3 regions of the Streptomyces sp. HUAS TT11 genome follow, and region 2 is predicted to be linked to each of the others. Evidence: riboswitches for the same ligand, from Rfam matches in the RefSeq annotation. Region 2 holds a riboswitch; each other region holds the start of a gene.
The links. A riboswitch is a leader RNA that binds a small molecule or an ion and turns the genes downstream of it on or off. The one in region 2 is predicted to bind cobalamin.

Region 1 (2,258 bases), 3.6 Mb from region 2:
GAGACGCTCCGGGACCGGGGTGAGGCCCCACCACAGACCCGCACAGGACGCCACGGCGATCGTCACCACCAGCCAGACCAGGGCCCGTGCCAGGGACCCCGGCACGAGCAGTGCGGCGAGCGCACCGACGCCCACCGCGAACACCCCCGTGGTGAGGGAGAAGAGTGCCAGCGGGGCCGCCGCCGACAGCACGTTCCGTGGAGTGTGGGGACCTCCCGCACGCGCCGATGCTTCCCTGGCCCTGTCCCCCATGTGGGTCCCTCCCGTCCTTCGGACGGACTGTCAGAAACCGTCCACCGCCGGGTCCTCGAGTCCAGCCAGCAAACCACACCAGGCGGTACGGCGAAAGACGAGCACCGGGCCGGTGCGCCGTTTCGAGTCACGCACCAGAATGCGCGCCCCCTCCACGGCGACCTCGACACAGTCGTTGTTGTCGTCGCCCGAGTAACTGCTCTTGCGCCAGAACCGCGCCGCCCTGCCGATCACACCGGCCCCCTCCGTCCCACCCGTCAGCGCACCGGCCCGGCTTCCCCGGCGCAACGCCCCCGCAGCGCCGAGCCACCGCCGCTGCCGCAGACAACCGAGGCCCGGCCGCAACGGGTTCGTCTCCCCGCGACGCATCACCCGCTGCCGCTCGTCGGCGCTCTCCGCGTTCTTCGTGCCGTATCCGCTTGTTCTGCCGTTCCCTAGTCTTCCCAGGTTCCCCGCCCGGAAAGAGCACAGAAGGCGCCGATTCGGGTGGCTGACGATATTTCAGCGGTGTGGGCCTCCGCACACCGCAGCTTCGCAGGTCAAGAGCAGGTTGACGGGTGTTCCGGGGGCGTGGTGGACTGCCGGGGCCAATACGGCGGCAGGAGAGGAAGCCGGTGCGAATCCGGCGCGGTCCCGCCACTGTCACCGGGGAGGAAACCCCGGGAGCCAGGAACTCTCGCCGCCGATCTCGTCGAACCAGGGCGTGGACACCCTGAGTGAGGACATATCGCCATGCGCGGCTGCCGTTCGAGGTTCAGCAACCGGATCCTGCCCTGCCCCGCGGTCGGCTGAGCCGGTGGGTGCCGATCGCCACTTCGCGTACGGCGCCGCCGCCGGCCTCCTCGGTGACCACCTCTTCGGCGATCCACGCCGCGGACATCCGGTCGCCGTGTTCGGGCGGGCCGCCGGCGCCGTGGAACGGGTGCTGTGGCGCGACCACCGCGGGTGGGGCGCGCTGCACACCGCCCTGTGCGTGGGGGGCGCCGTCTCGCTCGCGGCTCTCGCCGCCGCGGCCGTACGCCGGTCCCCCGCCGCCTCCGTCGCCCTGACCGCCGCCACCACCTGGACGGTCGTCGGGGGGACCTCGCTCGCCCGGGAGGCCCGCGCCGTCGGGCGTGCCCTGGAAGCGGGTGACGTCGAGGCCGCCCGGGCCCGGCTGCCCCGTCTGTGCGGGCGCGATCCGCAGGCGCTGGACGCCGACGGGATCGCCCGGGCCGTGGTCGAGTCCGTCGCCGAGAACACCTCGGACGCCGTGGTGGGCGCGCTGGTGTGGGGCGCGGTGGGCAGCGTGCCCGGGCTCGTCGGCTTCCGGGCCGTCAACACCCTCGACGCCATGGTCGGTCACAGGTCCCCCCGCCATCTGCACTACGGATGGGCCTCGGCCCGCCTCGACGATCTCGCGGGATGGCCGGGCGCACGCCTCACCGCCGCCCTCGCGGCGGCCTCGGGTCCGGATCCGCGGGGAGCCGTGCGCGCCTGGCGCGCGGACGCCGCCCGGCACCCGAGCCCCAACGCCGGTCCCGTGGAGGCATCGTTCGCCGGCGCCCTCGGGGTGCGGCTGGGCGGGACGCTGTCCTACGGGGGACGGGTCGAGCACCGGCCGGTGCTGAACGGTACGGGACGCACGGTCCGCGTCGACGACGTCGAGCGGGCCGTACGGCTCTCCCGTCGTGTCTCCGCGCTCGCGCTCGGCGTCACCGTCGCCGGGCGGCTGCTCGGCCGAAGACTTCTCGCGAAGGGACCTACGTCATGAACGGCGGACTGCTCGTCGCCGGAACCACCTCCGACGCCGGCAAGAGCGTGGTGACCGCCGGAATCTGCCGCTGGCTCGTACGCCAGGGCGTCAAGGTCGCGCCCTTCAAGGCGCAGAACATGTCGCTCAACTCCTTCGTGACCCGGGAAGGCGCCGAGATCGGCCGGGCACAGGCCATGCAGGCCCAGGCGTGCCGCATCGAACCGACCGCGCTGATGAACCCCGTCCTGCTCAAGCCCGGGGGCGAGCAGAG
Region 2 (2,258 bases):
GGTTGGCGGTGCGGTTGGCGGCGTCCTTGAAGGTCATCCAGCCGTTGCCGGTCTGCGCGAGGGTGCGCATCATGCGGCCGTACAGGTCCCGGGCGGGCATGGTCTTCTTCGCGAGGCCGGCGGCCTCGGCCCTGCGGTAGGCGGCGTCGAACTCCGCGCCCCACAGGTCCACCAGCTCCGGCACGTCCGACGGGGAGAACAGCGACCACTGCCCGTCGGCGTCGACCCGGCGCATGAACTCGTCGGGGACCCAGTGCGCGAGGTTGAGGTTGTGCGTGCGGCGGGCGTCCTCGCCGGTGTTGTCGCGCAGCTCCAGGAACTCCTCGATGTCGGAGTGCCAGGTCTCCAGGTAGACGGCGGCGGCGCCCTTGCGACGGCCCCCCTGGTTCACGGCGGCGACGGAGGCGTCGAGGGTCTTCAGGAACGGGACGATTCCGTTGGAGTGCCCGTTGGTGCCCCGGATGAGGGAACCGCGGGAGCGGATGCGCGAGTACGACAGGCCGATGCCGCCGGCGTGCTTCGACAGGCGGGCGACCTGGTGGTAGCGGTCGTAGAGGGAGTCCAGCTCGTCCTTCGGCGAGTCGAGGAGGTAGCAGGACGACATCTGCGGGTGTCGCGTGCCGGAGTTGAAGAGCGTGGGGGAGGAGGGCAGGTAGTCGAGGCGGCTCATGAGCGCGTAGAGCGCGGCGACCTCGTCCGCCGAGCGGGTCGTGACGTCCTCGGCGAGACCGGAGGCGACACGGAGCATGAAGTGCTGGGGGGTCTCGATGACCTTGCGGGTGATCGGGTGCCGCAGGAGGTAGCGGCTGTGCAGGGTGCGCAGGCCGAAGTAGCCGAAGCGGTCGTCGGCGCCCGGGTCGACGAGCGCGTCGAGGCGTTCGGCGTGCAGCAGCACGAACTCGGCGGTGCGGTCGGCGACGAGCCCTTCCCGGTGCCCCACCGCGATGGATCCGGTGAAGGACGTGACGCCCTGGGACGCGGCCTCGGCACGGATGCCGATCGTCAGCAGCCGGGCGGCCAGTCTGGAGTAGGCGGGGTCCTCGGAGATCAGGCCGGCGGCCGCCTCCGTGGCCAACTCGCGAAGCTCCGCGACGATCTCGGCGTCCTTGCGGGCGGACCGGCCGCGCAGCGCGGCGGCGGCCACCCGTCCGGGGTCGGCGTCGGGGAGGTCGGCGGTCAGCTCGGTCAGGGTCCGCAGCAGCGCGGCACCGGGACCGTCGGTCACCACCGGGGGCGTGGACGGTGTCGCTGAAGCCGGATCGGCTGGCGCGATGGTCACGTGGGGCTCTCCCTCGCTCGGCACGGGGGCCTGGCGGAGGGCAGGGGGCAGCTCACGAGCGCACGGGGCGTCGCGTCCACCGGCCCATTCCACGAGGCCCGGACGTCAGGCGCCCGGGCCGGATCGGTCGGGCGCACTGTCGGCAGGTCCTCGGACTGACGCTTGTACGCGCCCGTCGGGAGGACGGACATGCACAAGTACACCGTTGCGGGACAGTTCCGGATTCGCACCGGATTCCCCTGCGGCGACAGCGAGCATGAGCATACATCTTGTGCCGGACGGGGGTGTCACCCCCAGATGTTGTGTCGCGCTCGTTTCAGAGCGTCAACTCGTAGGCGAGAAGAGTGATGTCGTCGAGGTGGGGGAAGGGATTCCAGTCCCGCTCGGGCGTGCGAACGAAGCCCAGACGTTCGTAGATGCGGTGGGCGGCGTGCATCACGGCTTGGGTGGACAGAACGATCCGGTCGCAGCCCTCCGCGGCGCGGGCGCGGTCGACGCACGCGCGGACCAGGGACTCGCCGGCGCCGAGCCCGCGCGCCGCGCGGGCGACCGCGAGCATCCGTATCTCGGCCTCCCCGGGCCGGGAGATGTCGGCCATGGTGCCGCCGGCCGGCACGAAGGTGACCCCGCCCAGCACCTCCCCGTCCGCCACGGCCACCAGCACCTCGGCGGCGGCCGCCCGCTTCGCGACGTCCCTGAGCTCCCCGAGGTAGGAGTCGCTCTCGCCGAAGTCGAGGAGGCCGTCCTGGAGATAGGCCTGGGCGGTGATCTCGCCGAGGACGCCGTACTCGTCGGGGGTGGCCTGCCGGATCAGGATGTCCATGGGCCGAGTGTGCCCGACGGGCACGACGACGGGCCGCCGCATTTCTGCTGTCGGCGGCCCGTCGCGGGTCGTACATGACCGGAGGTGCCTCAGGGGCGGAACCGCACGGGGCCGTGGCCCCGCCCCCGGGAGGTCTCCCGTGTGCCGGTCAGTGGG
Region 3 (2,258 bases), 1.5 Mb from region 2:
AGCGTGGCCGGGAAGTCCTTGGGCACCTCGTTGACGACCGGCAGGAAGGCGTACGCCAGGCCGATCGCGACGGCGAACGCGGCCACCGCCATGACGGTGGCGTACCACGTGCCCAGTGAGGGTGCGAGCCGCTTGCCCAGGACGGTGGCGCCGACCGCGAGGAGCACGCTGAGCACCATCATCAGGAAGTACAGGGTCGTCCGCTTGCCGATGGTGTCGGGGTCGCCGACCGACGGCGGGTTCGCCGGGTACTTCAGGAACGGAACGACGTACACGGCGAGCAGCGCACAACCGGACAGCAGCAGGGCGGTCGCCCGGGGGCTGAAACGGCCTGCACGGCCCAGCGCGAAACAGAAGGCGAGCGCCCCGATGCCGCCGAAGGCCACCCCGTAGACCAGGACACCGGTGGCGAGACCGGCGGTGGACTGCAGGGAACGGGAGACGACTTCCATCTCGTGCTCATGGGAGTGGGCGTCCTCGAAGCCGATCGCACTGTCCACGTTCGGCTCGCCGAGGAAATAGGCGACGACGAGGGCGAGCACGCCGGCGGCCAGGCCGGCGAGCATGCCCCGCACGAGAAGATTCCTTACGGTTGCGGAGTTCATGGGGTACGGCGTCCCTCGCGTCAGTGGCAGGGGAAGCCGAGCAGGTGGCGGGCGTCGTGCACCCACTCGTGGACGTCCGTGCCGTTGAACACGGAGGTGGCGCCCTGCTCGGCGCCGACGAAGTAGAGCAGGATCAGCATCAGGATGCCGAAGAACACCGCCCAGGGAGCTATCGCCTTCAGCGGCAGCGTGGCGGGAACGACGGGGGTGGTGGCTGTCGGCTGGGCGACGGACTGCGCCATGGCAGGGCCTCCTCTGGGAGTTCGCGTCCCATCTCGGTGGTGCACAGGACGACGGCCACGGGTCTGACTCACCGGGCTCCCAGGGGTGCCCGGCATACAGTGGCGCGACCGTGCCGGATTTCCACCGGCTTCCGTCGTACCGTCGTCGATATCGGACAGACCGTACCGCGTGACACGGGCATGGCCAAGACCGCATCCACCTGGCGTGATCTTCCTCTCCACGCTCGGCGGACGATTCCGTGACACCTGGGGAGGCTGTGGCGGAACGTCCCCGGCGGCCCATCGGCGCACGGGGCCGACGATCTCTCGCGGCGGGCGACGGTGCCCGGGGCCGTGGCCGGACACCGCACGGTCCCGGGCGCCACCCATCGGGGGATCGTGTGGCGCCCGGGCGCTGCACCTGCGGGCTCTCATCGCAGGGGGTGCGTTCCGGACGCCTGTCACGGGGGAGTGTCCATCGGCCTCCGGAACGCTGTGATCAGCCTATCAAACATGTGACCATCTGCTGTCCGAGCCCACACCGACGGCCAAAACCGTGTGACGCTCAGCCGATGCACCACGTTCCGGCGCTCCATTACGGGCGCGGGGAAGTACCCATCTGAACAGGGGATTTCGACGGGGAGGCGGCAGCGCGCGCTCCCCTGAAGCAGTCCGCATCGGTGCAACACAATTCACAGTGTCTTGAGAATGGGCGGCCGTTGGCACACTATCTGGTGACTGTGAACCTCTCGCCTGAGTCAACTCCTCTTCCCTCCCCCGCGACGGACCCCGGATCGCCGCTGAGTCCCGGCACGCACACGGTCGCCGTACGGTACGGGTCCTCCCTCATCGAGCAGCGCTACCACGTCGCCGGCACGGGGCCGGTGTGCATCGCCCACTCCGGGGGGCCCGGCATCGGCTGGGACTATCTGCGCATGCCCCTGCTCGAGCGGCACCTGACCATGGTGTACATCGAGCCCGTCGGTACCGGTGCGTCCGGCCGGCTGCCCGACCCGCGGGGCTACAACCTGGCCGCCTACACCCACTTCCTGCACGCGGTGATCGAGCACCTCGCGCAGCCCGAGGTCGCCCTGCTCGGCCACTCGCACGGCGGGTTCGTCGCCCAGCGGTACGCGCTCGACCATCCCGCGCGGGTCGCCTCCCTGATCCTTTACGACACCTCTCCGGTGACGGGCGAGGAGTTCTGGGCGTCCGCGGTCGCCAACATGGAGCGGTTCGCCCGGCGCCACGCGGCCGGGCACCCCGAGGTGGCCACCTACGTCGCCGGGCTCACCGCGCGGCTCGACCGACTGACCGACGACGGCGCGACAGCGGTGCTGCGCGCCATCGCTCCCACCTACTTCTTCGACTACTGGGGTCGTGAGGAGGAGTTCGGCCCCGCTCGCCAGGGCCTGCGCATGTACGCCGCACC

Region 1: it holds a riboswitch for cobalamin, as region 2 does, so the genes downstream of both, ACSHXN_RS31000 (cobalamin biosynthesis protein) here and ACSHXN_RS15085 (ribonucleoside-diphosphate reductase subunit alpha) in region 2, are expected to answer to the same signal.
Region 3: it holds a riboswitch for cobalamin, as region 2 does, so the genes downstream of both, ACSHXN_RS08455 (CbtB domain-containing protein) here and ACSHXN_RS15085 (ribonucleoside-diphosphate reductase subunit alpha) in region 2, are expected to answer to the same signal.

What each region holds. Positions count from the first base shown of each region.
Region 1 is NZ_CP196184.1:6,942,484-6,944,741, reverse strand. It holds gene ACSHXN_RS31010 (hypothetical protein) at 1-23, shown strand, start outside; gene ACSHXN_RS31005 (DUF397 domain-containing protein) at 283-486, opposite strand; cobalamin riboswitch at 810-950, shown strand; gene ACSHXN_RS31000 (cobalamin biosynthesis protein) at 1,049-2,005, shown strand; gene ACSHXN_RS30995 (cobyric acid synthase) at 2,002-2,258, shown strand, end outside.
Region 2 is NZ_CP196184.1:3,382,598-3,384,855, reverse strand. It holds gene ACSHXN_RS15085 (ribonucleoside-diphosphate reductase subunit alpha) at 1-1,279, opposite strand, end outside; cobalamin riboswitch at 1,404-1,543, opposite strand; gene ACSHXN_RS15080 (GNAT family N-acetyltransferase) at 1,596-2,102, opposite strand; gene mctP (monocarboxylate uptake permease MctP) at 2,251-2,258, opposite strand, start outside.
Region 3 is NZ_CP196184.1:1,842,677-1,844,934, forward strand. It holds gene ACSHXN_RS08450 (CbtA family protein) at 1-605, opposite strand, end outside; gene ACSHXN_RS08455 (CbtB domain-containing protein) at 626-847, opposite strand; cobalamin riboswitch at 884-1,006, opposite strand; gene ACSHXN_RS08460 (alpha/beta fold hydrolase) at 1,567-2,258, shown strand, end outside.